DNA from 3 places in the Cohaesibacter gelatinilyticus genome. Region 3 is predicted to be linked to each of the others. Evidence: riboswitches for the same ligand, from Rfam matches in the RefSeq annotation. Region 3 holds a riboswitch; each other region holds the start of a gene.
The links. A riboswitch is a leader RNA that binds a small molecule or an ion and turns the genes downstream of it on or off. The one in region 3 is predicted to bind cobalamin.
Positions count from the first base shown of each region.

Region 1: another riboswitch for cobalamin. It lies ahead of CRO57_RS05010 (DUF4198 domain-containing protein); the one in region 3 lies ahead of CRO57_RS21845 (ABC transporter substrate-binding protein).
Region 2: another riboswitch for cobalamin. It lies ahead of CRO57_RS05030 (DUF1636 family protein); the one in region 3 lies ahead of CRO57_RS21845 (ABC transporter substrate-binding protein).

Region 1 is NZ_OBEL01000001.1:1,115,643-1,126,274, forward strand. Features, by position in the region: gene cobJ (precorrin-3B C(17)-methyltransferase) at 1-528, opposite strand, end outside; gene cobI (precorrin-2 C(20)-methyltransferase) at 519-1,223, opposite strand; gene cbiE (precorrin-6y C5,15-methyltransferase (decarboxylating) subunit CbiE) at 1,226-2,509, opposite strand; gene CRO57_RS04980 (precorrin-8X methylmutase) at 2,543-3,223, opposite strand; gene CRO57_RS04985 (sirohydrochlorin chelatase) at 3,230-4,333, opposite strand; gene CRO57_RS04990 (energy-coupling factor ABC transporter ATP-binding protein) at 4,610-5,275, opposite strand; gene cbiQ (cobalt ECF transporter T component CbiQ) at 5,259-6,062, opposite strand; gene CRO57_RS05000 (cobalt ABC transporter permease) at 6,062-6,763, opposite strand; gene cbiM (cobalt transporter CbiM) at 6,760-7,407, opposite strand; gene CRO57_RS05010 (DUF4198 domain-containing protein) at 7,470-8,264, opposite strand; cobalamin riboswitch at 8,428-8,648, opposite strand; gene cobO (cob(I)yrinic acid a,c-diamide adenosyltransferase) at 8,739-9,362, opposite strand; gene cobN (cobaltochelatase subunit CobN) at 9,359-10,632, opposite strand, start outside.
Region 2 is NZ_OBEL01000001.1:1,127,200-1,137,831, forward strand. Features, by position in the region: gene cobN (cobaltochelatase subunit CobN) at 1-1,593, opposite strand, end outside; gene cobW (cobalamin biosynthesis protein CobW) at 1,609-2,700, opposite strand; gene CRO57_RS05030 (DUF1636 family protein) at 2,728-3,171, opposite strand; cobalamin riboswitch at 3,316-3,523, opposite strand; gene CRO57_RS05035 (sarcosine oxidase subunit beta family protein) at 3,725-4,975, shown strand; gene CRO57_RS05040 (sarcosine oxidase subunit delta) at 4,996-5,292, shown strand; gene CRO57_RS05045 (sarcosine oxidase subunit alpha family protein) at 5,294-8,338, shown strand; gene CRO57_RS05050 (sarcosine oxidase subunit gamma) at 8,331-8,933, shown strand; gene folD (bifunctional methylenetetrahydrofolate dehydrogenase/methenyltetrahydrofolate cyclohydrolase FolD) at 9,031-9,960, opposite strand; gene CRO57_RS05060 (formate--tetrahydrofolate ligase) at 10,055-10,632, opposite strand, start outside.
Region 3 is NZ_OBEL01000007.1:167,531-178,162, forward strand. Features, by position in the region: gene CRO57_RS21830 (ABC transporter permease) at 1-425, opposite strand, end outside; gene CRO57_RS21835 (ABC transporter ATP-binding protein) at 422-1,231, opposite strand; gene CRO57_RS21840 (ATP-binding cassette domain-containing protein) at 1,225-2,025, opposite strand; gene CRO57_RS21845 (ABC transporter substrate-binding protein) at 2,012-3,586, opposite strand; cobalamin riboswitch at 3,933-4,196, opposite strand; gene CRO57_RS21855 (biotin transporter BioY) at 4,333-4,923, opposite strand; gene CRO57_RS21860 (GntR family transcriptional regulator) at 5,104-5,727, opposite strand; gene CRO57_RS21865 (amidase) at 5,814-7,250, opposite strand; gene CRO57_RS21870 (TRAP transporter large permease) at 7,416-8,732, opposite strand; gene CRO57_RS21875 (TRAP transporter small permease subunit) at 8,729-9,298, opposite strand; gene dctP (TRAP transporter substrate-binding protein DctP) at 9,395-10,477, opposite strand.

The sequences.
Region 1 (10,632 bases), on a different contig from region 3:
CTCTGCGTCAGCTTGCAATGCTTCTCTATCGATCAAACGGGCCATGATGGGGCCAGCCGTTCGAGGATGCTGCAATGCCCAGCCTTTCGGCGGATTGTCTAGCGCCAGTTTGAAACGGCAATCGCCAGCCGTTGTGATGGCAGCATGGGCTTTCAGGCGATCAGCCAACAGATCGGCAACTTCATTGGCACCATGATGTCCACCTAGCAAAGGTACCACGGACGCACCATCACGGCTAACAGTCAGAACAGGTGGCTCGTCGAACTTGTCGCGGACTTGCGCAGCGAGGGCTCGTATGACAATGCCGCTGGCGCAAAGAGCGATAATACCGGTGCCTTGTGCAAAGAGGGAGGCGAGATGAGCAGTTGTCTCACCATAGGAGCTATCAGCTCCATCCAGGTCGCCTTTGCCATGGATCTGTATCGAGATGTTTTCTCCGCCAAGGGCGTTTTTGATTTGCTTTGCCAGATCCATGCTGTTCTGGGACAGGACAACAATGGCAAAATTGGTTTCGTTCTTCAGGACCAAGGTTCCTCTCCATCATAAATCAGGATCATGGAAAAATAGGGGGCGCAATCATCGGTGACGTCTTTAAGCGGCATCACTTTTTCTGCTTCCAATGTGGCGCGCTCGACATATCCGGCACGTTCCAAAAGGCCATGCTGTTCCAGCAAGGCGCGGATACGAGAAAAATGACGGCCTACCTTGATGATGGCAAAGGAGCCACCCATCGAAAGGCGGGCCTTGAATTCTTCATCACTGGCCGGGCCGGGAATGACTGACAGCACATCATTGCGCGCAGCCAATGGATGCTTCAGACGAGAAGCGCAAGCTGTCAGTGACGATACGCCTGGAACAATATCACTTTTGAAGCGATCTGCCAGACGATTATAGAGATACATGAAGGATCCAAAGAAAAAGGGATCACCCTCACAAAGTACAATCACATCCTCGCCTGAAGCCAAATGTCCTGCAATCACCTCAGCTTCCCGATCATAGACGGTCTGCGCTGGAAAGCGATCGACGCGCATAGGCACAATCATCGGAATTTCCTGAGCATCATTGGCGATATGCTCAGCCACAATGGAGCGCGCAAAGCTGACGCCACTATCCGGAGCAGGATAGGCAATGACCTTGGCATTCGAGATGAGTTTGGCGGCTTTCATGGTGATCAGATCCGGGTCTCCCGGACCGACGCCCACGCCATATAATGTTCCGCTCATGATTAGGATGCCAATCCTTCTTGTTTTTTAATGTCATTACCTTTGACATAAACCCACTGTGTCACCGGCATGGACGCTTTCCAGCCAAAATGCAGGCCTACAGGTTGAGCTTTGGCAATGGAGAGCCGGGTTAATTCACCTCCATGCTCAGAAAAGCAAGAAAGCAAAAGAGCTTCCGACGAGAGTGTCACCGCATGGGCAACCAGTCGCCCACCTGGCTTTAAAGCATCAAGGCAGAAATTCAGGGTCTCGCTCGATAGACCTCCACCGACGAAAATCGCATCCGGGCCATCCAACCCCATTAAGCCATCTGGAGCGGTTCCATCGATCAGTTGCAGGCGTGGCACGCCCAAGGTCTTTGCATTGTGCTTGGCAAAGGCGCGACGCTTTTCTTGAGGCTCCAGACCAATGGCAGACGTGTTTGGAGCGGCGCGTAACCATTCGATGGCAATGGACCCACATCCAGTTCCAACATCCCAAAGATGGGCGCCGGGGCGTGGCGCGAGTTTCGCCAAAGCACTGGCACGAATATCGCGCTTGGTCATCTTGCCATCGTGCTCAAAGGCATCATCTGGCAAACCGGGACTGGTGGAGAGCCAGTTTCTGAAATCGGATGGAATTTCGACGGCAATGACATTGAGATCTGCAAAGGGCAGGGCGTCACCTGCCTCACTCAGCGCATGAGCGCTGGTTTCAATGATCTTTTCTTTCTCACCACCCATATGTTCCAGCACGGTAATCTCTGCATCATTCGCTCCGATCTCGCAGAGCTTGGACGCCAAGAGACTGGGGGAACCGCCATTCTTGGAAAGAATGATCAATTTTGCGCCCGGTTGAATATGCGGGACAATGCCCGCTGGATCGCGGCCATGTATGGTCAGAAGAGAGCATTTGTCGAGCGGCCAACCAATACGGCTTGCAGCTAGGCTATAGGCAGATTTGGCTGGAAGGACCCTTAATTCGGACCAGTCAAAGAAACGCGTTAGCGTTCCGCCAATGCCGCAAAACATCGGATCGCCAGTTGCCAGAATGACAACTTGCTTGCCCTTCATCTCGGCAATTATCGAAAAGGTGGATGAAAAAGGCGATGGCCAAGTCATACGCTCAGCTTTGGGGCTGAGATCATCTGACACCATATCCAGATGACGTTGGCCAGCCAGCAATATATCGCAATCCTTGATCAGGGACAGTCCAAGATCAGACAACCCTCTTACGCCATCTTCCTCGATGCCAATCACCGAGATCCAAGGTTCGGGTCGAGTGCTGGTTGGTTTTTCGTTGCTCATGAAATAATCCCTCCAATAATATGGAGATGCCTTTTAAATTTCGCGCCCCAAAGCCATCAGGGCCAATGCGTTCACAGCGCTGCTTGCCATGGGAGTTCCACCACGCCGACCGGTCAGGGTAATGAAGTCAAGACCAAGTTCCTGTGCTTCCTCAGCCAAAGCCTCTTTGGATTCAGCAGCGCCGACAAAACCAACGGGGAAACCAAGAATGAGAGCGGGCTTGGCCGCGCCTTCCTTGATCATCTCTAGCAAGCGGAACAGAGCGGTCGGAGCATTGCCAATGGAAACAATGGCTCCGTCCAGATGAGGTCGCCAAAGTTCCAAAGCTGCTGCAGAGCGAGTGGTACCCATTCGCGCTGCCAAATCCCATACACTCGGATCATTCAGCGTGACAAGAACCTCATTGCCATTGCCCCCCTGTTCCACATCAAGAAACCGCCGGGTAATTCCGCCCGCAACCATCTGTGCATCCACCAATATTGGCCTTTGCTCTTTGAGGGCAGACAGGCCAGCCGCCACGGCGGCATTGCTGAAGCGTAAATCGGGGACCAGATCGGTCATGCCGACGGCATGCATCAGACGTACGGCAACGGGACCCAAATCATCAGGGAGGGAGGCTAAGTCATGCTTAGCCTCTTCGCGAATGATGCGAAAGGATTCCTCATAGATGCCTTGAGGTGATTTGATATAGTCGTAGGTCGGCGTGGCCAGCATCGCTCCCTAGTCCTTTTTATACATGCTGTTTGGCCCAAGTGGGTGATCTGCATGAGGATAAGGATGATGATGGTGATCATCATGGTCATGACTGTGTCCATGATCGTGTGAGTGATCATGTCTGTGAGAGTGACCGTGATGATGGTGCCCATGATCGTGATCATGGTGATGATGACCGTGCTGCGCAGGACCATGCTTCAGGCACTCATTATTGCACATATTATCCGTGCAATATTCGCAATCAGCGGTCTCAACACCTTCCACATGATGGTGATGGCTTTCCTGTTTCAAGCCGACTTCATCTTCAAAGCCAAGAACCTGCGCGCGATATTTGCACATCTGGCAGTTCATATTATTAGTGCCATCCAGAATTTCCTGAACGCGATCAACAAAGGTTTCGATCACATAATCCTGATCGTTCAGGTAGCCAGCTTTGATGAACTGGATATCTGGATTGCGTGCGGCAACTTCATCGGTGAAGTTATAGATGCGGCGGATCAGAATGCCGGTGAAGAGGAAATAAGGAAAGACGATAATCCGCTTGTAACCAAGGCGAGCAGCATGCTCCAGCCCAGGTTCGACCAGTGGGAATGTCACGCCAGAATAGCAAACCTCGCCCCAGCCAAAACCCATACCTTCCCAAAGCATACGCATCAATTTGCTGACATTGGAATTGGCATCAGGATCAGATGCACCACGTCCAACCACCATCAACATGGTCTCGGACAATGGCAGTTCGCCATGCTCTTCATTGGCCGCATCAACAGCTTCCTGAATGCGGGCAGAAGCAGCCTTGATCATTTTCAGATCCAGCCCCAATTCTCGACCATAGGTGATCTTCACGCCAGGTGTCTTGGCTTGATAGGCGTTCAGAACAGACGGAATGTCATTCTTGGCATGGCCTGCTGCGAACAGCATACCTGGAACAGCAAGGATATGATTGCAGCCTTGCTCCACCAGCTTGTCCAAACCATTGGAGAGAACGGGATTGGCAAATTCCAGATAGCCGTAATCAACAGGCCAATCCGGAAAGCGTGGTGCCAGACGTTCTGCCAGCTTGGCAAACTGGCCAACAGCCTCTTTGTTGCGGCTGCCGTGGCCACAAATCATCAGGCCTAGTTTTTCTTTTGGGGCGTCCTGAGTCACGTCAAATCCCTATCTCATTGGCCGATCGCTCGGCTGGTCCTTAAAATGCAGGGATGGAAAAGGGCAGGGTTGGAACTCTCCAACCTGTCAATCTCTCCTGCAGGCCAGACTTGGTCTCCGAATTGGATCAACCGCACTGGCATGTGTTTCAGTTCCCTCAAGGGGAACACTGCGAAAGTTGTCCGGCGCCTGTCTTCAGGCATGGCCAAACGGGAAACCTTGTGTCTGCATCATGCCGCTTCAGGCATCTTCAGACTCTGACAGAATGCATCCGGCTTCCAGTTGAATGCTTCTGGTCTCCACTGCAGCACGAAACTGCCGGTCATGGGAAACGATCACCATGGCTTGGGGCAAGTTGACAAGAATGTCAATCAGACGTTTTGTCGTTTTCTCATCCAAAGCGTTGGTAGGCTCGTCCAATAACAGAATTTCTGGTTTCATAGCCAAGACCGTCGCCAATGATACCAGTCTTTTTTGTCCGCCTGATAGCTTATGCGTCACTCTATCGCGAAAAGCCGACAGATTGAGCTCGGCGAGTGTCTCGTCGACGATCTTCATGGCTTCAGTCTTGGAGTAGCCAAGATTGAGCGGACCAAATGCAATATCTTCGGCGACAGTCGGACAAAAGAGCTGATCATCCGGGTCTTGGAAAACAAGGCCGACGCGCCGGCGCAGTAACCGAAATTCTTTTTCAAATTTGTAATCGCTGCCGAAGGCTCTGATCGTACCGCCTTGTGCTTTGTGCAGCCCCACGATGATATGCAGCAAAGTGCTCTTGCCAGCACCATTATGACCGGTCAGGGTGAGACGTTCTCCGTCCTCCAGATTCAAGCTGACACCATTCAGACAAGGCTCGAACCCCGGATAGGCAAAGCGGATGTCATTGAGCTCAAGAAGGGAGGACATTCAATATCTCCAGAGCCAACAGCGTCAGCATTGTCAGGCTGGCAAAACCGACAAAAACAGCATCAAGGCGGTCAAATGCCATGCGGTCAAGTAGATGAAACTGACCATTGAAGCCACGGCATTTCATGGCCTGCATGATGCGTTCTGATCGCTCGAATGAGCGAATGAGAAGCATGCCAACCAGATAGCCGAAGCTCTTGTAACTATGCCAGCGATTGGCAGGCTGAAATCCTCGGCACTTCATTGCAGTGCGCAGACGGTTATATTCTTCATGGAGCACTTCGATATAGCGTACAGTGAAGAGAAGCAAGTGAACCAAAGGGGCAGGGACCTTGAGACGGGCAAGCGCGTGCCCCAGCGTGACCGGTTCCAAGGTGCTGAGTAAGGCGAGCGTCGCCATAACGATGGCATTGGCCTTGAGCAAAATATCAATGCCTTTCATCACACCTTCATAGGAAGCGGCAAAACCAAAGACATGAAAGAGCGGTGTGCCCGCCATGGTGAAGGGAAGCATCACCAGCATGAAGATGATGAAACTATCCATCATGGCCACGCGCTTGATGGTGGGGCCGACTGGTAGCCTGGCTTGGCTCATCAGGGCAAAAGACAGCACCAAAGCTGCTAGAAGTAGAGGGATACTGGTAAGCTGAACGAGTGTGATAGCATAGGCGCTAAGAGCCACAATCCGCACACGCGGATCCAACCGACGGATCCACATATGGTCAGTTGGTAACTCATGCCCTGTTATGTCATAGGCGCGGCCAGCTTGCTCCAGTATATCACTCATCAAGCGGCCTCACTTTTGTTAGAAGAGCTGCCATTTGTCTTCATCTTTTGAGCTTCCCGTCTGGCTACCACATAAAAGCCAATGCCGAATAGGCCTATGATGTACCCAATCCCACCCAAAATGGTCTGAAGATCATTCTTTTCCTTGTAAGCCGCAATTTCTTTACGAAGCGGCTTGGTTTCCAATCGCACGGCCATGCGCAATTCGGACTTCAAAGCAGCCACCTCAGTTTTCACTGCAGTATTGATCATCTGCATCATTGCATCATTTGCAATGACCTGACTGCTGGAGCTGATTGAAGAGCCTGTATCACCAACAGGTTTGACCATGGATGCTTGAGTTGCTGAAGGTTTCGCTGCGTCTTCAATTTGAGGAAGCTCGTCTTCAGCCATGCGATAGACAGCGACATGCCCTTGGCCCAGATCCGCTCTGAAGGTCAAGGGAATAAGGCTGGTCGGTGTGAAGCGAAAAATGCCTTCTTCATCTGTCTTGGTCTCGCCGAGTTTGTTGCCATCATCATCCAAGACTTCGACCACAACATCCTTGGCCATGTCGCCATTGGAAAAGCCAATCTCGCCTTCAACAGCGTTTCCTTCGGCGTAAGCCGAGGCAATCACTTTATGGGCAAATGCGGGCATGGAACTGATGGAAATAGACAGCGCCAAAGCAAGGCCGAAAATTATTTTGGAGAGAAGTCTCATGACCGTTCCTCCGTATCAACTTGTCTCATATTGAGTTGGCTCATCACCTGAAAGAGCTCCGGCTTGACCGTATAAATCAGATAGACAGCGGCTGCGCTCAGCAATCCTTCAATGACCATCACGGGAATATGTGCCAGGAACACAAGCTTTACGGCAGGGATGAGGGATTCTTCTGACAGCGCCAACGAGATGCCAACGAATAATGTTGTCAGAGAGATGGCCAACGCTCCAGCCAATCCGCCAAAGATTGCTGCCATGACTGCTGAACTGGCTCCAATCACGAATGGACGGAATAGCAACCCGACAATAACGGCAGGTCCGGCGATATTGACTGCATTTACACCCAATACGGTGATGCCACCAAAAGCAAAGAAGATTGCTTGCAATAATAGACCGACAAACAGCGCAGGAAATGCCGCCCACCCCAAAATCAGTCCGGCGAGACCATTCATGATCAGATGAACGCTGGATGGCCCAATAGGAACATGGATCAGGGATGCAACAAAGAAAGTCGCGCTTAAAACACCAGCAGCAGGGATTAGATCCATGTCCAGTTTGCGCAATCCAAGTCCGAGGCCTGCAACAGTGAGGACACCGCCAGCAATGACGACATCATTGGTCAAAGCTGCATCTATGATATGCACGGGCTGTCCTCTCCGGTATCTGGTTGCGGGTACGAGGGGTGGCGAACCACCCCTCAAGCGAATTATTTGACGTCATAAGCGCGAACCCAAATGACGGCATCTTGGGAAAGCTCTTTGCCTTCATGTTCTTTTTTCGGACCAGAGCCAAGGGCTGCAAAGCCCCAGAATCCTGCCTTTGGAATGCCGAAAGAGAAATAGCCATTCTCATCGGACAGAGCAACAACAGCGCCGCCTGGCATAGGGCTGGCCTTTGGGTCTTTGGGGCTGTTGGTTTCCATATTTGGCTCTGCAGCCATATATTCGATCTCTATCTCAGCGCCGGCAACAGGCTTGCCCTCAGCGAGAACGCGACCGGTAAAGGTGGAGCCTGCCAGAATATTGGTTGGTTTGTTCAGCGGTACAATTTCGGTAGCGAGACCAAGTGGTTCTTCCCAACCGGTTGGAATACCACCTTTGTTCAGGAAACTCTTTGTCAGCTGCTGAATATAGATGTCCTCACTCCCCTCGTAATAAGGAGTAGGTTCAACCACTATGATATAATCACCGTTGCGTTTGATCTTTGCCGTGGCATCAAAGGCCTTGGCTTCATTGCTTGCGCCCTTGAATGTGATCGGCTTCAGGCTGTCCATCAGATCGATCTTCTTGCCTTTATGCATCATGTAAACGGCTTCCGGCTTTGCCAGATCCATCACATGACCATTTTCAAACGGATGCCAGAAGATCAGTTTGAGCGGAACATCGCCTGCGCGCTCCAGATTCACCTCTGGGGTATAGGCCAGAACAAAATGGGCAGAAGAAGAAGAGATTGAGAGAGCGAGGGCGGCAGTTGCCAGACCCAGTTTTTTCAAAAATGTCATTTTGCCTCCAACGAACGAAGTCGCATTATTTGGAGACGCGAAAGGCTTTGAACGATTGGAGAGGAGAGGGATGGAGGGTGGCTTTTGACTTTACCAATTTCCATCTTTGTCTCGTCACCTAACGCACACCCCGGCGTCTTGATAGAGAGAGTGCTGTCTTGCAACAGCCGCACCAAAGATGGCAGGTCTCCTGGCTCGCGGGTCTTGGCGCGGGATGCACCTTCCCAGCCTTAAATCAGGCCAGTGGCATTCGCATCCTTTGCTCACCGCTTACAGTTGCGGGGGCAGCCATGGATTCGGTCCCTTCTGGGTACGCCTCACCATGTTCCCTTTTCATCACCTCACCACTCTCGGGGGAGGCAAACCATCTGTGTCACAGTTAAAAGCTGATCCCTTCATTGTCAACCAGATAAATGGTTGCAGGTAATGAAGGAAAAAGTTTGCAATCTTTTCATATGAAAAGACTTTTTTAAGTTAAAATTCAATGCCTTCCTGAGCTTTTACGCCTGAGCGGAACGGGTGCTTGATCAGTGTCATGTCGGTGACCAGATCTGCAATTTCAATCAGCTCATCTTTGGCGTTTCGGCCGGTGATGACAACATGGGTGTCTTCGGGTTTTTCGTTCTGCAGGAAAGAGGTCACTTCATCGATTGGCAAATAATCATAGCGCAGAACGATATTCAGCTCGTCCATCAGAACGAAGCGAATTTCGGGATCAAGGATAGCCTTCTTGGCTTCTGCCCAGGCTGCTTCTGCATTCTCGATATCTTTCTGCCTATCTTGTGTTTCCCAGGTGAAACCTTCGCCCATGGCCTTGATGGTCACCAGCTCAGGGAATTTCTCCAGAACGGCCTTTTCGCCACTATTCCAAGCACCCTTGACGAACTGGATGACGGCAATCTTGTTGCCATGGCCAATCTGGCGGAAGGCCATTCCGAAGGCGGCGGTAGATTTGCCTTTGCCCTTGCCGGTATGAACAATCACCAAGCCTTTTTCGATGGTTTTGGTGGCCAGGATCTTATCTCGAGCTGCTTTCTTCTTTTTCATTTTTTCTGCGTGACGAGCATCTTGTTCTTCCGGGGTCATGTCTTTTGTCATGATGCGACATCCTCCTGTTTGTTTTGGTTGCTGGCAGTCTGCAGCATAAAGGCAGCGCTGTTGGAACGTGGGGTCCAAAGACCGCGATCAATGGCTTCCAGAAAACGATCAATCATATCATCATAAGCTGGCCGATTCTTTTCCATCAGGAAATCCCTAACGGTCTCATCATCAATATAGGCGGAATAAAGTTGATCGAAATGATGGTCTCCAACAGCGTTTGTTGTGGCGGCAAAGGCAAACAGATAATCGAGCGTCGCTGCCATCTCAAATGCGCCTTTATAGCCGTGCCGCATCACTCCATTTATCCACTTGGGATTGGCTGCGCGACCGCGAACCACGCGCGCAATCTCTTCATCTAAGGTGCGAATGACCGGTCGCTCGACACGAGAATGGTCATTGTGATAGATTTTGGGAGCAGACCCTTTCAAGGCTTCCACGCTGGCGGAAAGCCCACCTTCAAACTGATAATAGTCATCAGAATCGAGAAGGTCGTGCTCACGGTTGTCCTGGTTCTGAACCACCGCATCGACTTGGCCGAGGCGGGCTTTTAGCTGTTCGGCGGCTTTGTTGCCATATTCGCCAGCCCCATAAGCAAAACCACCCCAGGCGATGAAGGCGTCAGCGAAATCTGAACGTTTGTCCCAGAGCTTCTCGTCGATCAATGCCTGCAAGCCGGCCCCATATGCTCCGGGCATGGAGCCAAAAACACGGAATGTTGCCTGACGCTTGGCGTGAGCACAATCAAGGCCGTTTTCAATCGCCTTGGCCATTTCCTCTTTGGCCCGGGCTGCAATCGGGTTTGCGTCTGCTGGCTCATCCAGCTCTGCAACGGCACGTACGGCGCTATCGAACAAATCGATCTGGTGTGGGAAGGCGTCACGGAAGAAGCCCGAAATGCGTAAGGTCACATCTACACGCGGGCGACCAAGCTCGGAAAGCTTGATCACATCAATGCCAGTGACACGACCAGATGCGGCTTCCCAAACCGGGCGTACACCAAGGAGAGCGAGCGCTTGGGCGATATCATCGCCACCAGTGCGCATATTGGCTGTGCCCCAGCAGGTGAGAGCAATGGCTTGCAACCATTCGCCTTCATCCTGAAAATGTCGCTCGATCAAACGCTGGGCTGAAAGCTCGCCAATAGCCCAGGCGGTTTTGGATGGAACGGAACGCACGTCAACGGCAAAGAAGTTCCGGCCGGTTGGCAAAACATCCGGCCGACCACGCGTTGGTGCACCAGATGGTCCTGGAGCAATGAACTTGCCCC
Region 2 (10,632 bases), on a different contig from region 3:
CGGATCGTGGTAAGTTTCTTTTGGGTCAATATTATAGCCACGTGCTGGCTGAATGCCCAAAGCCACATTACCAAAGCAATGAATGGGGAGCTGGAAGGCACCATTTGCGACCATCGGGTCATTGGCAGGTACTCCCCAGCGCTCCGATATCTGGGTCTGCACTGCCTTGGGTAATGAAGCAAAGAATGCTTCATATTGATCCAAAGCCAAAGCATTATCAGAGACACGAATGCTGGTCCCATAGGCATTGGTCGGGCCAGCCAAAATCTGCGCCATGAGAGCATCGGAGTCGCTTGGTTCATCTTGAATGAAATAACCAAGTTCTTTCAGCTGCTTCATGATGATGACGGCGGAAGCGGGAGCGTCCAAGCCAACGCCATTGGCGATGCGGCTATCCTTGTTTGGATAATTGGCTAGCACCAAACCGACCTTACGTTCTGCTTGGCTTTTCTGTTCCAAACGCGCCCAGCGCATTGCAAGCTCACAGACAAAAGCAACACGATCAACCTTTGGGACATAACGAACGGGATTGCTCTGCGTGCGCTCATCAAAGCCACTTTCTTCCTTGAAGGAGATTGCGCGACTGAGGATGCGTCCGTCGAGTTCAGGCAACACCACATGCATGGCCAGATCACGAGCCGATAGACCGCGTGGGCTTTCCTGCCAAGCTTCTTCTGAGGAGCTGGACAAGATGACTTGCAAGATTGGAGCTCCTGGCTTGTCCAACACAGTTGGCTCATAAGCCTGTCCAGCTTTGGAAATGGCAAAGGCCGTCGTGTTGAGAATGACCGAAGGCCGAAAGCGAGCGAAGAGCTCCGATAGGAATTCCTGCGCCTCGGCATTTTTCAAACTTGGCACAAAGATGGGGAGCGGAATTGCGCCTTTGGCAAATAGTGCATCGCATAACGCTTGAACCGGAGCCATCATCGCACTCTGCACGAGTGAGCGGTAAAGCATGACGGGAGCAAAAACTGGTGCTTCACCAATCGCGACGACTTGCTTATTAATGTGCGTCGAAATTGCATCCATACCTTCAAGGCTTTGTCCTTGCCACCAAAGCCCCATGCGCGGCAAGGCTTTGGGTTGGCCGGGGCTACTCTCATTTGCGCCAATCAGATAGTCGGCAAAGGAGAGGGCGTTGGAGAGGTTCTCCTGACCACCTTCTACACAATAGCGCCAGAGCTGACGGACTTGATCTTGAGGCAAGCTGGACCATCCAGCCAAGTCAGAATCCCATTTGTCATCACCGGGCATGACCGCCAATGCGATTTCATGGCCACGCGAGAGCTTTTGCATTTGCTCAAGGCCATAACGCCAATATTCCTCGCCCCCCAGAATGCGTAAGGCAATCAGTTTGGCATGCTTTGCTGTTTGCTCCACATACAGATCGACTGAGTAAGGATGGTTCAGCGAGAGCACATTCCCAAGCCGCAGGCTCGGCGCATTCTCATTGCGCAACTGGGCGCAATCAGCCAGAGCGGATAACTCGCTATCCGCAGCTGAAAGAAAGAGAATATCCCCCGGGCTCTGACCCAGATCGATAGCTTCATCACCATCGTCAATACGACCGGCTTGTGGGGCAAGAATGTGCATAAGGAAAACTTACTCTTATTTGCTAAGCAGTGCAGTTGCACCATCCAGATCCAGCGGAGTCAGGCCGATGACAACCAGACCGGTCTTATCATCCATGCTTGGATCAAACCACGTCTCCACCCGACGTCCAACAGCCTGTACAACGACACGGGCGGATTTTCCTTCAATATTCACATAGCCTTTGACCCGCAGAACACCCGGCAGGGCAAGGGTTTTCTCGACTTGGGTTTTGATATCATCCATGTTGGCAAAGACGCGTGGTGCAACGACATCGGAGCTGAACTCATCATGAGAATGATGATGGTGGTGATGATCGTGATCATGATCGTCGTCATGGTGATGGTCATCATCATGGTCATGATGGTGATCATGAGCAGCTTTGCGGCTATCCATGTCATCTTCCGCTGCACTATCAAGGCCAAGAAGAACCGCAGCAGACAAATCACCATTGCGGGATGGAACAACTTTGACGCCATCACGCATTTGTTCAGCCAACAGGGCTTCCACCTTAGACAGGCCATTTTCATCCACCAGATCGACTTTGGAGACGACAATCATGTCGGCGCATTTGATCTGGTCGGCAAACAGCTCTTCAATCGGGCTTTCATGATCAAGGCTGTCATCTGCCTCACGTTGGCGGGCAATGGCTTCCTCATCCTGACTGTAATGGCCTTCGGACAATGCCATGGCATCAGCAACCGTGACAACGCCATCAACGGTGACGGACGCGCGAACGCTCGGCCATGAGAAAGCCTGAACCAGTGGCTGAGGCAGAGCAAGGCCGGAAGTCTCGATGACAATATGATCAGGGCGAGGCTCACGGGCAATCAGCTTTTCCATGGTCGGCAGGAAGTCATCAGCAACGGTGCAGCATATGCAACCATTCTTCAGCTCGACCACATCATCTTCCGTACAGTTTGGGTTGCCGCAATCACTCAGCAGCTCACCGTCAAAACCCATGTCGCCAAATTCATTGACGATCAATGCGATTTTCTTGTCGCCAGCATTATTGATCAGATTGCGGATCAGAGTGGTCTTGCCTGCGCCCAGAAAACCGGTGACGACAGTGGCTGGAATTTTCTTGGCCGAATTGGTGCTAAAGCTCATCGGGTTTCTCGTAAGTTTGAAATTGGATTAGCTGGCATCATTGCTGGATGATGCACCGGACGATGGCCGCGTAACAGGGTGCAGCCGGGCCAGAGTGTTTTTCCTCACATGGACTGGGCGTTCCCGCCATGCTGGTAAGCCATTCTCGGCAGCAGCATGAGCATTGGCAAAGGACAATAGATCGTCAACACGCTCGGTGCTATCATCCAGATTGCCTATAAGAAAGGAATATTTCCCAGCTGCTTGCAGGCTGGCGGTGCATGCAGATTGGCAGCCATTCATGCATTCGACGGCATGAATTTCGACATCCCCATTCAGAGCATCCTGCTGGTCAAGCAGGCGCTCATAAAGCTTCTGTCCGCTACGCTTGGCTTCAATGCCGTCATCCGGTACGGGAGCTTGAAGATCTTCCTGCGTACGGCATGTGACACAAATCTGCAAAATACTGGGAGATCCTGTTTGCTTGCTCATGCTCTTCTCATTGGTCCTGACAAGCTGGAAATAACAGCTAGTCGATGCATGTCATGATCAAGAAGGAGAAAAGCAAAGTGGCAAAACAGGGATCGAAAAGATGCTCCGCAAGCCTCGCTTTTCCCAGCACACCCCGACCGGCTAAAAACTCAAATCCCTTTGGCAGGTCTCCTGGCTCGCAGCTATCGTGACATTTCCCTTCCCGGCAAAAGGCCAGTGGTTATGAAATGACACAGCCGCATACAGTTGCGGGGGCAGCCATGGATTCGGCCCCGGTTTGGGTCGCCTTTACCATGTTCCCTTTTCATTTTGGCCACGCATGCAACCAAAAACCAAAGCGGACATCCTATGTCGACTATTCGGTTCTGTTTGTCAATCATTAGCAGATGTCGGCATTACGATACTTGATACGCAATTCTTGGAGTAAAGTATGATCGTTGCCTTGATTTAGATACAAAGCTCGGCTTCTCTAGAGGAAATAAAAACTGATTGATCAAGCGTGATTCCGGCGGGGATTGGTCAGTGAAAAGACTTCTTTCAGGCAGGACGCACAATCATGCGATATTCCATTGTTTCGTTGGCCAAGAATGCCATGTCCTTTCATCAGAATTGGCCGCGCCAATGGCGTAGCCCCAGTCCCAAGGAAAGCTATGATGTTGTCATCATTGGCGGTGGTGGGCATGGTCTGGCGACAGCTTATTATCTGGCCAAAGAGCACGGCATTACCAATGTTGCCGTTCTGGAAAAAGGATGGTTGGGAGGCGGTAACACTGGTCGCAACACCACCATTATTCGATCCAATTATCTTTGGGATGAGGCCTCACATCTTTATGAGAAATCCTTGCAGCTTTATGAGGGATTATCAAAGGATCTGAACTACAACATCATGCTTTCTCAGAGAGGCGTGATGAATTTGGCCCACTCCCTTCAGGATGTTCGTGATACCAAACGCCGGGTGAATGCTAATAAACTGAATGGCATTGATGCTGAATGGCTGGATCCGCAAGAGGTCAAGGATTTCTGTCCGATCATCAATATCTCCACCGATCTCCGCTATCCGGTGATGGGAGCAAGTTTGCAAAAGCGTGCAGGCACTGGTCGACACGATGCCGTGGCCTGGGGCTACGCACGTGCCGCTGATCAGCGCGGAGTGGATATCATTCAGGGCTGCGAAGTCACTGCCATCAATCGCGATGGAGGTAAGGTAACGGGTGTCGAAACAACGCTTGGTACCATCAAGGCCAAGAAAGTCGCTATTTGCGTTGCGGGCCATTCCTCAGTTCTAGCCGATATGGCAGGCTTCAGGACGCCAATCGAGAGCCATCCCTTGCAGGCATTGGTATCGGAGCCAATCAAGCCAGTGCTGGATACAGTCGTCATGTCCAACGCGGTGCATGTCTATGTCAGCCAGTCGGATAAGGGAGAACTAGTGCTGGGAGCGGGGATTGATGCGTATCACTCCTACGCGCAGCGCGGATCCTTCCATGTGATTGAACACCAGATTGGCGCACTGAAAGAGCTGTTCCCGATTTTCTCACGTCTGAAGATGATGCGCTCCTGGGGCGGGATCGTTGATACCTGTCCAGATGCTTGCCCGATCATCTCCAAAACACCGGTCGATGGCCTCTATATAAACGGCGGTTGGGGAACTGGTGGTTTCAAGGCCATTCCGGGATCTGGATGGACCTATGCCCATACCATTGCACGAGACAGACCGCACGAGCTGAATGCTCCATTTGATTTGAACCGCTTCGTGACCGGTTATCTTATTGATGAGCATGGTGCCGCGGGCGTGGCGCACTAAGACGATAAGGGAGAGAAGACATGTTGAAGATTGAATGCCCTTATTGCGGCGAACGCGACGAAGTCGAATTCCATTATGGTGGAGAAGCGCATATCGCGAGACCAGAAGACCCGGAAAGTCTTGATGACAAGGAATGGGCAGACTTCCTCTTCATGCGTACCAATACCAAAGGCTGGTTCCGTGAACGTTGGGTGCATACCCAAGGCTGCCGTCGCTGGTTCAATGTCGTACGTCATACCGTTACCCATGAAATAATGGGTTCTTATAAGGCTGGCGAAAAGCCAAATTTGAAAGATCTGAAAGGGAAGGGCAAATAAGATGAGTGATCAGCCTCATTCCCCATCCAATATTCACGGCCATCGTTTACAGAGCGGTGGTTTTGTGAACCGTGACAAACAAGTGCGTTTTCGCTTCAATGATCGCTATTATTACGGTTATGAAGGCGACACGTTGGCCTCAGCTTTGCTGGCCAATGGTGTTCATCTCGTAGCGCGTTCTTTCAAATATCACCGCCCGCGGGGCATCATGGCTGCGGGTACAGAAGAGCCAAATGCCATGGTGCAATTGCATCAGGGTGTGCGTGCAGAGCCAAACCCAAAGGCAACACAAATACCGCTTTGTCATGGATTGGTTGCCAGCAGCGTCAATGCCTGGCCATCGGTGAAATTTGATGTTCAGGCCATCAATGGTCTCTTTCATCGCTTCTTTGCAGCGGGTTTCTATTACAAGACCTTGTTTGGCTCGCCTTGGGCCTGGCATCATGTCTTCGAGCCTATGATCCGAAAGTCTGCCGGGTGGGGTACCGCTCCAACGGGTACCGACCCGGATTGCTATGACCATATCCATAAACATGTCGATGTTCTGGTGGTTGGCGCTGGGCCTGCTGGTTTGGCGGCAGCACGTGATGCTGCAAGTGGTGGAGCCAGAGTGATCCTTGCAGATGAGCAAGGGCGTATGGGTGGTTCGCTTCTTGGTGTGAAACGTCAAATCAACGGACAGGCTTCTGTCGATTGGGTGGAAGAGCAGATTAAAGCGCTCTCCGAACAGAGAGAGACAACTCTACTCCCCAACACAACTGTCTTTGGCTATTACGACCAGAACTATTTGGTGGCATTGGAAAAACGCTTGAATCATAAGAACCAGCCATCCAATCGCGCAAATGTTCGGCAGCGGGTCTGGCATATCCGTGCCAAGCGTGTGATCCTTGCGACCGGCGCTCATGAACGCCCATTGGTATTTGGCGACAATGATCGTCCGGGCATCATGCTGGCAGGTGCTGTGCAAACCTATATCAATCGCTACGGGGTATTGCCGGGCAAAAAGGCTATCCTCTTTGCCAATAACGATGGTGCCTATGAAGCCGCTCTTGATTTCAAGGCTGCTGGGGGCGATCTGGTTGCCGTCATCGATACCCGCAAAGATCCGCAAGGTCCGCTGATCCAGCAAATGCGCGAAACCGGTACGACGGTTTTGACCGGTCATGTGGTCACCAAGACCTTGGGTCAAAGTCATTTCACCGGTGTTCGTGTTGCTGCATGGGATGGTGAGAAGATCACCGGCAAGGTCGAGCAGTTTGATGCTCATCTTTTGATGATGTCAGGCGGTTGGAGCCCGGTTGTCCATCTCTTCAGTCAATCTTCAGGCAAACTTAAATATGACGATGAGAAAGCAGCCTTTGTACCTAATCTTTATGCTCCCAATCAGGATGCTGTCTCAATCGGTGGCGCCAATGGCGATTTCACGTTGGCCGAATGTCTGCGTTCAGGCAGCCGGGAAGGGGTGAAAGCAGCCGTACACGCTGGCTTTGAAGATCGTAAATCCGCCCGACGCTTCACGGTAGAAGAGCCTGAAGTTGGAAATCCAGACCCAAGTTGGTTGATTCCGTCTGAAAAGCCGGTTGGTCAGAGCAAGGCAAAGCATTTTGTTGACTATCAGAACGATTCAACCGCGGCTGATATTCAGCTGGCCGCGCGAGAAGGCTTCCGGTCAGTCGAACATATGAAGCGCTATACGCTGACAGGCTTTGGGACCGATCAGGGTAAAACCGGTAATATCAATGGTCTGGCAATTCTGGCGCAAGCCATTGAGAGCTCGATCCCGGAAACCGGTACCACCACCTTCCGCCCACCTTATACTCCGGTGACCTTTGGTGCGCTGGCTGGGCGGGAGATTGGTGATCTGTCTGATCCGATCCGCACAACACCAATTCATTCGGCTCATGTTGAAGCAGGCGCGGAGTTTGAGAATGTCGGCCAATGGAAGCGTCCGTGGTTCTATGCCCAAGGCGATGAGGATATGCATGCCGCGACAAGACGTGAATGCAAAGCTGTTCGCACATCCGTTGGCATGATGGATGCTTCGACCCTTGGTAAGATCGATATTCAGGGACCAGATGCAGCAGAATTCATCAATCGTTTCTACACCAATGTATTCCTCAAACTGGGCGTCGGCAAATGTCGTTATGGTGTCATGTGTGGTGAAGATGGCATGGTGTTTGATGATGGGGTAACCAGCCGCATCAGCGAAAATCACTTCCATATGACGACCACCACTGGCGGTGCCGCTCATGTGATGGATTGGTTGGAAGAATATCTGCAAACCGAGTGGCCTGAATTGCAGGTCCATTGCACATCTGTCACGGAAGAATGGTCCTGTATCGCTATCAATGGCCCGATGGCACGCAAGGTGATGGAAGCGCTGAACCCGGATGTGGATTGGTCCAATGACGCCTTCCCATTCATGACCTGGCAAGAACAGACCATTGGTGGCGTTCCCGCTCGGATTTTCCGTATCTCCTTTACCGGCGAATTGTCCTTCGAGATCAATGTACCATCCCGCTATGGTCTGGCACTTTGGAAAGCGGTGGTCGAAGCCGGAATGCCTTATGACATCACGCCATATGGTACCGAGACCATGCATATTTTGCGTGCAGAAAAGGGTTACATCATCACCGGCCAGGATACTGATGGCTCTCTGACGCCACAGGATCTGGATATGGATTGGATCGTCTCCAAGAAGAAGAAGGACTTCATTGGCAAGCGGTCCTACAGCCGCGAAGATACGTCTCGTACGGATCGCAAACAGCTCGTCGGCTTGCTGACGGAAGATCCAAATTTCGTGCTGGAAGAGGGTGCTCAAATCCTGGAAGACCCGGATGCACCGACGCCAATACCGATGCTTGGCCATGTGACGTCATCCTATTGGAGTGAAGCTCTTGGTCATTCCATCGCCATGGCGGTGGTAAAGGATGGCTTCAATCGGAAAGGTGAGCAGCTGCATACCTTCTCGTTGGGCAATTGGCAAAAGGTGACTGTGGTCGATCCAGTATTCTATGACAAGGAAGGAGCCCGCCGCGATGGCTGAGCAAATTCAGGAAATCACCCTAGAGGCTCGCTCCCCTTTGACGGATCTGGCAGCCCGAATGGCAAATGCGTCCTCTGATCAGGTAAAACTGACCGAGGTCCCATTCAGGACACAGCTCACTTTGCGTGGGAATGCTGACGAGAAAGCTTTTGCTGATGGCGTGAAGCGAGCTTTGGGTGTGGCGCTGCCAATCAAAGCCAATACAGCCAATTCAAAAGGTGAGATCGACATCCTCTGGATGGGGCCCGATGAGTGGCTTATTCTGGCACCTGAGGGCGAAGCAACACGCTTGATGTCGACGCTCAAGGTCATGTTGTCAGATCAGTTCATCGCCCTTGTCGATATCTCTGATAATCGCACGATGCTGACCCTCTCAGGATCAGCCAGTTGGGATGTTCTCAATAAAGGCGCGCATCTGGATTTCCATCCTCGATCCTGGAAAAAGGGCATGATAGCCCAATCCACTTATGGGCGGGCACAGGTTATATTCTGGCAATCTGGAAATGAGCCGGAATTTCGACTGCTCGTGCGTAATTCCTTTGCCGAATATCTCGCCACATTTCTGATGGATGCCATGGCGGAGTTTGCGAACTGAATACACCTTAAGAAAATCTTGGTGTGAACTCATGATATGAAAAAGGCCTGACATTTTGCTGTGTCAGGCCTTTTCGATGTGTGAAGATTTGCGCAGCTTATGCTGCTTCTACTTCCGCCAGAAGGGCGGCAAAGTCCAAATCACTCAAGCCAGCTGCGCGACGCGCTGCAGTCAGAGTATTTGCCATCAAAAGAGCAATTGTCATGGGGCCAACACCACCGGGAACTGGTGTAATGGAACCAGCGCGCTCAACGGCACTGTCATAGTCGACATCGCCGACAAGACGAGTCTTGCCTTCACCGCGCTCTGGTGCGTCAATGCGATTGATACCAACGTCAATGACGCATGCGCCTTCCTTGATCCAATCACCCTTGACCATCTGAGGACGACCAACCGCGGCAACCACGATGTCTGCTCCACGAACCACCTCAGGTAGATCCTTGGTGCGGCTGTGAGCGATGGTGACGGTGCAGCTTTCAGCCAGAAGCAGTGCCGCCATTGGTTTGCCAACGATATTGGAGCGGCCAATGACAACGGCATTTTTGCCAGAAAGATTGCCCAATACGCGCTTTGCCAAGATCAAAGAGCCAGCAGGGGTGCAGGGCACCAAAGCCTTGTCACGTTCACCAGCTGTCAGCAGGCCGACATTGATCGGGTGGAAGCCATCAACGTCCTTGTCAGGACGGATCAGGTTCAACACCTTGGATTCGTTGATATGGTTTGGCAGAGGAAGTTGAACGAGAATACCGTGAATGGCGTCGTCAGTATTCAGCTTTTCGATCAGAACTAGCAGGTCTGCTTCAGGCGTGTCCTCAGGCAGAGTGTGCTGAACAGAGTGGAAATTACACTCCTTGGCAGCTTTGCCTTTTGAGGCAACATAAACCTTGCTGGCTGGATCTTCGCCCACAATCACCACGGCAATACCGGGGACAATTTTGGTCTCATCAATCAGCTTCTTGGCTTCAACTGCGATTTTGTCACGGAGGTCGGCGGCAATGGACTTGCCATCAATGCGCTCGGCGGTCATGGGACGAGGTCTCTTCAATTGGAGGGAACAAGAACCGGGCGTTGCCGAAATGGCATCACGCCCGGCCCAAATCATGTGCATTCTAATAGCGGGATCAGAATAATCCTTCAATCTCGCCTTTAGCATTTAGGTGGATAGATTCAGCGGCAGGTTTACGCGGCAAACCTGGCATGGTCATGATTTCACCGCAAATGACGACGATGAAGCCAGCACCCGCTGACAAACGAACTTCACGAATTGGCATTGAATGGCCAGTCGGTGCACCGCGAAGATCCGGGTCGGTCGAGAAACTGTACTGGGTTTTTGCCATACAAACAGGCAGCTTGCCAAAGCCTTGGTCTTCCCATTGTTTCAACTGGTTACGGACTTTCTTATCGGCCAATACCTCTTCTGCGCGGTAGATGCGTTTGGCGATGGTGGAGATTTTCTCCATCAATGGCAGTTCGTCTTGGTAAAGTGGTGCAAACTGAGAGGTGCCACTTTCAGCGAGTTCAACGACTTTCTCTGCTAATTCTGTCGCACCAGCAGAACCATTTGCCCAATGTTTGGAGATGATGGCTTGAGCACCTTTTTCCTCGACATAGTCTTTAATGGCTTGGATTTCGGCATCGCTATCCCCAATAATATGGTTGATAGCCACCACTGCAGGCACACCAAACTGGCGCACATTCT
Region 3 (10,632 bases):
TCAATCAGGCTGCCCGGCTTCCAGACACTGAGCGTCGCCAACACAAAAGCAAGGCAAAGCCCGATGATCAGGGCCGTCAATGCCAAAGACAAAGTCTCGAGAACATTGGGAACAAAGATCACCCAAACCTCTTCCTGCGAGACAAAAGATTTGCCAAAATCCCCTTGCAGCAAGGGCCCAAGCCAATGCAGGAACTGGCTGAGGAGCGGTTTGTCGAGGCCAAATTCCTCGCGGATCATGGCCGCAATTTCAGGCTGGATATCCCCCTCTCCACCATAGCGCGCTTGCCCGATGGCAAGGGCCTTATCACCCGGTGAGAAATAATAGAGCAGAAAGGTCAGGAAGCTGACACCAAACATCACCGCCAGCAAGCTTGCCAAGCGGTTGAGCAGGATCAGCGAAATATGTTTGAAACTCTGTGTCATTGGCCTGCCTCTAATCTTGGTATTTCTTCGGACAACTCAGCAGGCTGCTCTAACGCACCAAGAATGGCAGCTGCATCGATCAACTCTGCGCCATAAGCCGACGCGGGATTGGCGAAGAAGTCATCGGCTCTTTGACAGGCTTCCATCTTGCCGTTACGCAAGAGAAGAATTTGATCGGCATAAGCACGGGCAAAACCCAGATCATGGGTCACGAACAAATAGCTGAGGCCATGGGCCTGACGGATATCGTCAATCACCCGGGCGATCTGCTTTTGCACTACTGCATCAAGAGCGCTTAATGGCTCATCGAAAATGATCATGTTGGGACGGGAAATCAGAGCACGCGCAATACAGACCCGTTGCGCCTGCCCCAAAGACAATTGCGGTGGCTTGCGCGTGATCAGCTCTTCCGATAATTCCACCTCCTGCAAGGCAGAGCGCAATCTTGTCTGCTGCTCGGACTTACTCAATCTGGCGCTATAAAGCCCTTCCAGAATGGCATCGCCCACCCTTTGATGCGGGTTCAGTGCTGCAGTCGGGTTTTGCATCACCCAGCTTACTCCCGGCAGGCCAAGATAGTTCTGCCCCGGCTGATAGATATGCTCCACGCCATCATCAGACAGACCATGATGAATGCTGCCCTCGGCCATCGGCATCATGCCTTGCAGGCTTTTCAGCAAGGTGGTTTTGCCGGAACCACTTTCACCAATGATGCAAAGGCACTCACCAGAGCCAAGGTTGAAATTGATATCATCCAGCAACCGCGTCTCATGGGCGTCGACGCAGAGAGATTTTACTGTCAGCATACTTCTGCCCCCTCCAGAGATTGGCCCTCATGCGACCAATAACGATTGGAAACCAGCAGCTTGCCATAGTCCGAGCTTGGCGCTTCCATTAGCTTTGCAGTCGAGCCGAATTCTTCAATCTTTCCAGCACTCAGGATCGCCAGGCGATTGGCAAAGCGAGCTGCCAAGGCCAGATCATGGGTCACGATCAGCGTGGCTATGTCATGCTCTTTGGCATGGGCCATGACACGGGTTATGGTCTGCGCTGCGATCAACGGATCCAGAGCCGAGGTTGGCTCATCCAGGATCAGCAATTTCGGTCGGGCCAGCAAGGCAAAGGCAATCAGCAAACGCTGTTGCATGCCCTGGCTCCATTCATGGGGATAGCATTTACCAAAGTCTGGCAGGCCAAGGGAGCCGAGAAGTTCAGACTGTTCTTCCTTGCTCATATCGCCACGATTGGCACAACGCACCGCCTGCTTCCATTGCACGGTCAGACGCTTGAGTGGATCAAGACCGGCTTGCGGATTTTGCGGCACGAAGGCAAAGCCCCGATCAGCCGAACGAACCGAGCGATCATTGACAAGTTGGATCATTTGATCAGCAAAGATCATCTGCCCGCTCGTTGGTTTGGCTGGCTTATAAAGCCCCATGATGCAACGAAGAAGGCATGACTTCCCTGCCCCTGATCCCCCGACGATGGCAACACATTCGCCATGCTGCACATCCAGCGAGATGTCTGATAGGACAATCTGTCCGCCAATATTGGCGGACAGATTGCTTACGCTCAGAAGACTTGAGTTAGTCTTTGACAAGATCCAGCTCCGGAGATGCGAGATAGGTCTCGGCTGGATGAATGCGATAACCTTTCACCTTGCCGTTGCCGACAGAAACCTGGGTTTTGTGGAACAGTGGAATGATCGGCAGATCATCATTGATGATGGCCTGAGCCTCATCATAATAAGGCTTGGCTTTCACCGGATCGAACTCGGCCCGAGCCTTTGCCAGCAATTCATCCATCTTGGCGTTGGAATAGCCGGAATAGTTATAGCCAGCACCGGTCTGAACCAGAGTGCTTGGGAAATAATCTGGATGGCCCTGAGGCGCGGTACCCCAAGCCTGAAGGTTCATCTGGATCTCGCCAGCTTTCAGTGCATCATTATTGGCACCGAATTCGCCGATGGCGATTTCAACGTTGAGGCCCAACTGTGACAGCATATGCTGGCTGATTTCCAGGGTTGGACGCAAGGCTGCGCGGCCTTCGTAGGTGCGCATCTTGATGGTGATATCCTTGCCATCCAGCTCACGAATGCCATTACCATCACTGTCCTTGATGCCAGCGTCATCCAGAAGCTTTTTCGCTTTCGCAACATCATAAGGCAGTTTGACATCGCCATTAACCCAAGACTTCATATTGGCCGGGAAAATGGAATTGGAGGCACTGCCACCGACGCCAGCAAGGGCAGCTTCGGCAATCACGTTACGATCCAAACCAAGAGAAATGGCCTGACGTAGAGCCTTGTTTGATAACACACCGTCGGCAACCCGTGGCATGAAGAAGAAGAGGCGCAGGGTCTCGCCGGAGAATCTCTGACCCTCATCCTTTTTCGTCAGCTCGGCAAATTCCGGCTCGGAATAGTTGGTCACCAGATCGATATCACCCGCTTTCAAGGCTAGCGCAGCGACGGAAGCGTCGCTGATCTTGTCCAGCTTGATGCCATCCAGCTTCGGCTTGCCACCCCAATAGTCAGCAAAGGCACGGGTCACATATTGCTTGTTGGCCTCGGCTGAGACAAAGACAAAAGGACCCGTACCAATGATTGGCATGTCCTTGGTGCCTTCTTTCAAAACCGCCGCAGATGGCTCTGTCAGGGACCAAAGGAAAGCAGCATTTGGCTTCTCGGTCACGAAATGCACGGTCTTGTCATCGATAACCTTGATTTCCTTGATGCCAAGCAACTTCCAAAGACGCGCGTTATGAGCGGAATGATCCTTTTCATTGAGCTTGTCGAAGGATGCCTTCACATCCTTGGCAGTCATGACGCTACCGTCATGGAATTTCACATTGTCACGCAGCACCACTTTCCATTCGGTAGGCGAAACATTTTCATAAGACTGCGCCAGACGTGGATATTGCTGCATGTCATAAGACAGGCCAATCAGGGTTTCAGACACACCAGCCCGGTTGCTCAGCCAACCGTTCTGGCGCGCACGTGGATCTGGAACCGAACTGGTAGGGCCAAAGGGGTAGCCAATGCGCAGGATTTTCTCGCCCGCTTGGGCAGCATCCGTCAGCAAAGTGGAAGAGGCAGTGAGTGAGAGGAAACCACAAGTGGCAAGCGCAAGAAGCGAGCGGCCGGAAACGATGTGTTTCAACGCATTACTCCGTAAATTGGTTGGAAGAAGACGAAAATTAGAAACGTTACGTTATAACATAACAAATATGAGGAGCCAGTACTTCTTTTCCTTTTCCCGGTTCAATGCCAGCAAACAAGGAAAGGCATACAGGATCTGATGCAGCCACGCACAGCCAAAGGCAAGACATGACGGAAGAACAACCTCTGTTAAATCAGAGATTTAAACCTCAGATCGACAGCCATGAAGCCGGGAAAAGATCTTTTGAGAAGGCAAACAAAACCACAAGCGACACGCTCGCATCCCTTTGTTTGCAAAAGGGGATAAACCATCAAATTGCTCCTTCTACGGACAACCCCGTCCGATAGTATCTGGGCCCTCGATGGCAGGTCTCCTGACTTGCGGATTAATGCATCCTCACCTTCCCAAGCTAGAAGCTCAGTGGTCCTTGGAGGATACCTGAACGCACACTCAAAATGTGTAGACCAAACACATTTTGAGTGTGCGTTCTTGCCGCTTACAGTTGCGGGGGCAGTCACGGAATTGGCGCCTAATGGCTACACCGCACCGTGTTCCCTTTTCATGCTGATTGTCCGATAGACGTTCAGCAACCATCAAGGCGATGATGGCTCCATCATCACGGGAAATCAATGGTCATTTTCGCTTATGGTCAGATTGCCACAAAACCGAAGGCTCCGCACGCCCGCTTGTTCCACCGCAAGCATGCAGAGCTTGTTCATTTCAGATCTAGATTTGGATATTTGCAATCAGTCAGATTTTCTCTCTGACTTATGGGGTATCGCACGCAAAGTTGCTGCGCCCAGCGCAGACTTCAGCACACCGCCCACAAGGAAAGGTGTGACACCAACAGCCATGGCCTTTTCAACACCAATGGAAAGCGAAAGCCAAAACGCACCCAAAGTCAGACACAGCACCGTACCGATAAGCATGGCAATGAAGGCCAAAATCACATTCCGACCATTCCAGCCACGCTGAACAAGCCAGCCAACAAGCATTCCGCAGATAGGAAATGCAAAAAGATATCCTGCAGTTGGTCCGGCGAAATGGGCAAGACTCCCCGCACCTCCAGCCAAGACAGGCAACCCGGCTGCGCCTTCCATGAGCCAGGCAATAATGGTAATGCCTCCCATACGCCAACCATAGAGTGCACCGACAAGCATCACCCCATAGGTTTGCATGGTCATTGGGACAGGATACATGGGAACTTCGATCCGGGACATCAGTGCCAAAAACATGGTTCCAAAGACAACTGCTGCTATCTTCCAAAGAAGAGAACGATTTTCGAGATTGAGAGGGCTGAGGACAGATCCAGCCGCGCTGAGATTTGCGTCAATCATTGGCTTTTCCTTAAATTATAGATAAAATTTACCTCTATCGATAATTATCCTCTACAAATTCGACCATATTGCAAGGGATTATGAGCCAATTTTCAAAATTATCTCTAATTATTCAAATTTATTGCGCAAATTATCTATATATCTATAAATTCAGTTTAATTTTATCTATAATTTTGACCTTCAGATCTTTATTCTATGCCCTGGATATCGCACATGTCTGGCCAACAATTGTACTGCATGATCAATATCGCGATTGCGCAGGGCATTCAGGATGGCATGATGTTCCCTATTGGTTGGCATGCCCCATTCCGTGCGCCAGCCTGCAAACAAAAACCGGGCACTCGTCAAATACAGATCATCGATAGTCTGTAATAGCCTCGGCATGCCACATGGCTTCAGAAGGACACGATGAAACCGCCGGTTTGCTTCTTCCCAACTCTGGACATCTCTGGCATTATCCCCGTCCAATATGGCTTTTTCCGCAGCATCTATAATGGCTTGAGTGAAGTGAGGAGCAGCATGACGCAAGGCCAGAGCTTCAAGCGATGCCCGCATCTCGGCCACCTCACGCACATCGTCAGCGGTAAAACCCGAAACCCTCACCCCACGACGGGGCTCACTTTTTGCCAAACCCCGTTGCTCGAGCCGTCTGAAGGCCTCTCGCACAGGCACATGGCTTGCACCAAATTCTTCAGCAATGTGATCTTGCAGGAGTTTGGTACCAGGTTCAATTTTGCCTGATATGATCCGGCTGGCCAGTTCACGGCAAATTTTGTCGGCGAGGGGTTCTGATTTGGTGGTCATGATATTTTATAGATAATATGGATTCTGACTGATGTCGACAAGCGATTTACGACCAACCACAAGAAGGCTCGGGTCTGATAAATCTGCTATACGCCACTATTGGACCGCTCCCATAACGTCTCGACAAGAATTCCTGCCTGATTTTCGATTATTGCCGCCGCATCAAGAACCTGAGATTCGTACAAAGCCCTGCCAATCAATTGCACCCCAACCGGATGACCATTTGACAGGCCTGCCGGAACAGCGGCAGCCGGCAGCCCCAGATAATTGACGATACCGATGAAGCGTGCACTATCCTGATAGAATGCCCGACTTTGCTCCTCACTTTCTATATCGCCTCGTGGTGAGGGCGCATCCTGCGCAACAAGAGGCGTGAGAACGAGCGGATAATCTTCCATGAAAGTGCACCAGACACGAAGATGGTGGAGACGCTTTCCAAAGGCAGCCATATAGTCAGGAAGGTCAAGCATCCGACCATAAGTGTCGCAGAAAGACAGCGATGTCTTGAAATCCTTCCCCCCCATGGACAGCATATCATCGCGCATGGCAACACATAGCTCGGTATAGAGAATATCCCACCAGTTTTGCCAGCATGGATCAAGGTCGGGCAACGTCACCTCTTCCACCTCATAGCCTGCATTGTCCAGCCAGTCAGCAGCTTGCCGGATGATGCCCATGACAGCTGCAGAGGCCATCACACTGCCTGGAACCTTGGCAACAGCAACTCTGACAGGATTTGCACCAATATTTTTGACATCCAAATCTGAAGCCGATGCAACAGACCATGGATCACGGATATCGAAGCCACTGATCACATCCAGAAACAATCTGGCATCTGCGACATTGCGTGCCATTGGCCCTTGTGACGAGAAGAGCTGCATGCCAATGGGCCGATTATCCGGAGCGCTGGCATTATGATGAGCCACACGCCCCAGACCTGGTTTGATCGCAACCACGCCATTGAAATGCGCCGGATAGCGCAAGGATCCGCCTATATCATTACCATGGGCCAATGTCCCAATACCTGAAGCGAGAGCCGCCCCGGCACCACCGGACGATCCTCCACAGGTGATTGCCTCATCCCATGGATTGAGAGTCAGGCCATAAAGGGGATTGTCAGTAAAAGCCCGCATCGAAAATTCGGGCGTATTTGTCAGGCCAATACAAACTGCACCTGCATCATACAGCCTTTTGACAACGGGAGCATCAAGCCACGCAATATTATCGGCGAGCGCTGCGACACCCGATGAGTTTGGCAAACCCGCAATATCAATATTATGTTTGAGAGTAACAGGCACCCCATGCAAGGGGCCCGGCTCGACACCACAAGCAAGCGCCTCGTCCGATGCCTTGGCCTGCTTGATGGCATGATCACCCAGATCAATCGTGATGGCATTGATAGAAGGATTGGTTCGCCGCATATGGTCAAGCTGAGCCTGAACAACCTCCAGCACAGAAACACGATGCTCACGAACCGCATCACGGGTTTCCAATGCACTCCATTGCCAGATCGGCTTCGACATAGATGGGTCTTCCTGTCCTGTTCAGCTGTTGCGGCAAACATAAACAGACAGCACTCATGGAAACCAGCACAGAGACCCAAAGTCCACAATGCAAATATGGTGGAAGATATCAGCTCTGCACGCTCACCCAGAGGGTCAAAAGCATGCAAAGCCGAATATTCCCAATCAAAGCCCGACAAGAAGACTTGGCAACCAGGTAGTGGTTTCGGGGAAGAGGATAATGACCAGCAGAACAAGGCCCTGCGCCACCACAAAGGGCAGAACACCCTTGTACATATGGCCATAGGTCATCGATTTGGGAGCAATGGCCCGCAAATAGAAGATGGACGGCGCCATTGGCGGGGTCAGATAGGATGTCTGGATCACGACCAGAACCATCATGGCAAACCAGACCGGATCAATACTTGTTGCATTGATCACCGGGGTGAAGATTGGAATGAAGATCAGTACGATCGACACCCAATCGAGAATAAACCCGGCCACAAAGACCACCAGCAGGAAGAAGATGATCACGCCTGCATCGCCAAAGCCGATGACACCCACCATATCGCGCACCATGCTGCCGCCCCCATGAACCGCAAAGATGCTGGTAAACATGGTGCCGCCCGTCACGATCAGCATGATCATGGCGGTGATCTTCAAGGTTACGATCAAGGTGCCTTTGAGCATTTCAAGGTTCAATTCCTTGAAGCTGGCAGCCAGCACCAGAGTACCCGCCGCCCCAACGGCCGCAGCCTCGGTTGCAGATGCAGCACCCGCCAATAGCGAGCCAAGCACCAGAACGATCAGGATCAAGGGAGGGAAAAGCGCCAACGCGGTGGTTTTCAGCTTCTCACCAATTGGCATGTCATTGTCTTCGATCTTGATCACCGGAGCGTCTTCTGGTTTCAGTATTGAGCGCACCAGAATATAGAGAACAAAGAAAGCCACCATCAAAAGGCCGGGAATGATCGATGCTGCAAACAAGGTTCCGATCGATAGCTGCGCGATGGAGGCATAGACCACAACGATAACCGACGGCGGAATGATTGTTCCTAAAGAGCCACCCGCACAAATGGTGCCTGCAATCAGATCATTCTTGTAGCCAGCCTTGGTCATGGCCGGAATGGCCATCAAACCAACCACGATTTCGACCGCACCGACGACGCCGGAGGCCGCTGCAAAAATCGCACACATGGCAATGGTGGAAAGAGCCAGACCGCCCGGCATCCGCCCCATCCAAAGCTGCAAAGCCCAGAAGAGACGTTTGGCGATGCCCGAGCGCTCCAGTACAGCGCCCATGAAAATAAAAAGCGGAATGGCAGCCAACAGATAATTGGAAGCGGTATGAAGCAAAGCACCATAAAGCTGCAAGAAGACCACATCACCGAACATCAACCAGCCAAAGCCAACAGCTGTGGTGATCAGCGCAAAGGATACCGGCAAGCCTGCAAAGACCAGAACGAAGAGCAGGCCAAACATATAAAGAGGCATGAGGCTCATTTGTCACTGTCTCCCATGACTGTATTGGCTATGCCAGTTTCGTCATCCAACTCTTTCTGTGCTCCCTCACCCGGATGCGACAAGCCAAGGACAAATTTCAAACCCTCGCTGAGGAACTGAAAGGAAAAGGCGATCAAACCAAGCGCGATCAAACCATAGAAAGGCCACACCAACGGCGCCCAGGGGCTGACGCTTTCCACTTCCTGTGTCAGGAATGCCTTGTAAGCCTTGGAACTCGAGACCCAGGAAAAGGCCACAAAGATGGGCAGCAGAACCAGCAGATAGAGCAATCCATTGATCCATTGCTGTGTGCGGCGTGGGAAAAGCTGGGAGAGAAAGTCGATACGAACATGGGCATCTTCTTTCAGGGCAAAGGCTGCGCCTAACAGGAAGATGGAGCCATTGAGCATATAGGAGATATCAAAAGCCCATAAGGTCGGCGCGTTGAGCAGATAGCGCGCAAGGACTTCATAGAGCATGGATGCGATAAGCAACAGAATGGCCACCTTGCCCAGAAAGGCAAAGAAATCGGCCATCCGATCAATCATGGATATGACAGGACGCATAAGAGATTCCCAAACTGAAACTGGCTAGGACACAAACTCATCAATCAGATGAATAAAGAAAGGCGGCACCAGAATTTCCGGTGCCGCCTTCAGGTCCTAGTCTTTGGAATCTCTTACCAGATAGCCGGAATTTTCCGACCAGGCTGCTTGATAGGCAAGATAATCAGACAGGACTTTCTGCATGCGGTCCTTGCCATCCTTGGCCATCTTGTCTGCCTGCTCTTGCGCCCAGTTACGCCCAGCGGCACGGATGGCTTCCGAATCCTTTGGTTTCATATTGACGAACTGCACCTTGGTTTTGCGCAGATCCTGCATCGCCTTGATGTCCTTGTCACCAAAGTAAGTGAAGCTTTCATAGGTGGTCAACTTGGCAGCGGCGCTTACCAATGCCTTCAAATCATCCGGCATCTCTTTCCAGGTATCCTGTTTCACGAATACTTCCCAAACGAAGGAAGGCTGATGAACACCTGGCATGATGATGTAAGGGGCAACCTCATGGAAACCTTCGGAAATGTTAGCACCCGGAGTGGACCATTCGATGGCATCCACGCCTTTACGCTGCAACAGGGTATAGATCTCGTTGCCCGGAACAACGGTCGGCACGCCACCAAACTTTTCTTTCAAAACTGCTGCAAAGGCACCGGAAGTGCGATATTTCACGCCTTTCAGATCATCGACTGTTTCAATCTTCACATTGGAATGAGCCATGATCTCGGACGTACCGACACCCACAACCATGGTGTGCAGACCCATTTCCTTGGCCCGGAATTCCTGCAGCATTTTTTCGCCACCGCCCTCATAGAGCCAATGCAAGGTCGCCTCACCAGACATACCACCCGGGAAGCTGGCGAAGATGGCATTGGTCGGGTCCTGATTGACCAGATAGGACGGGGTGGAGTGACCGGCTTCCACGATGCCATCCTGAACAGCTTCATAAGCCTTGAAGGCAGGGGCCAACACACCCGCACCAAACGGCTTGATCTCAACCCGGCCATTGGTGACGACATCAACATTCTTGGCAAAACGCTCCATGAAATTCTGGTAGAAGAACGACCCTTCGCCAATGGCAGCGGTCATTTTCCATGTCACGTCCGCAGCTTGAACAGACGTGCTGCCAACGACCAGAAATGCCGCAAGCGCAGCAGCGCCAACCTTAGGTAAACTACTGAATTCAATCATTATCTTCTCCTCCGAAAAGAGCTTCCTTGGCTCTGGATTGTGATTTTCATTGGCCATTTCCACTATGATTTTGGATTGGATTTTTTTGTTATCAGCGGCGGCAATGATCTGCTCTTGTAAGGACTATGGCAGATTTTGTATTTTGGATAGAGTAG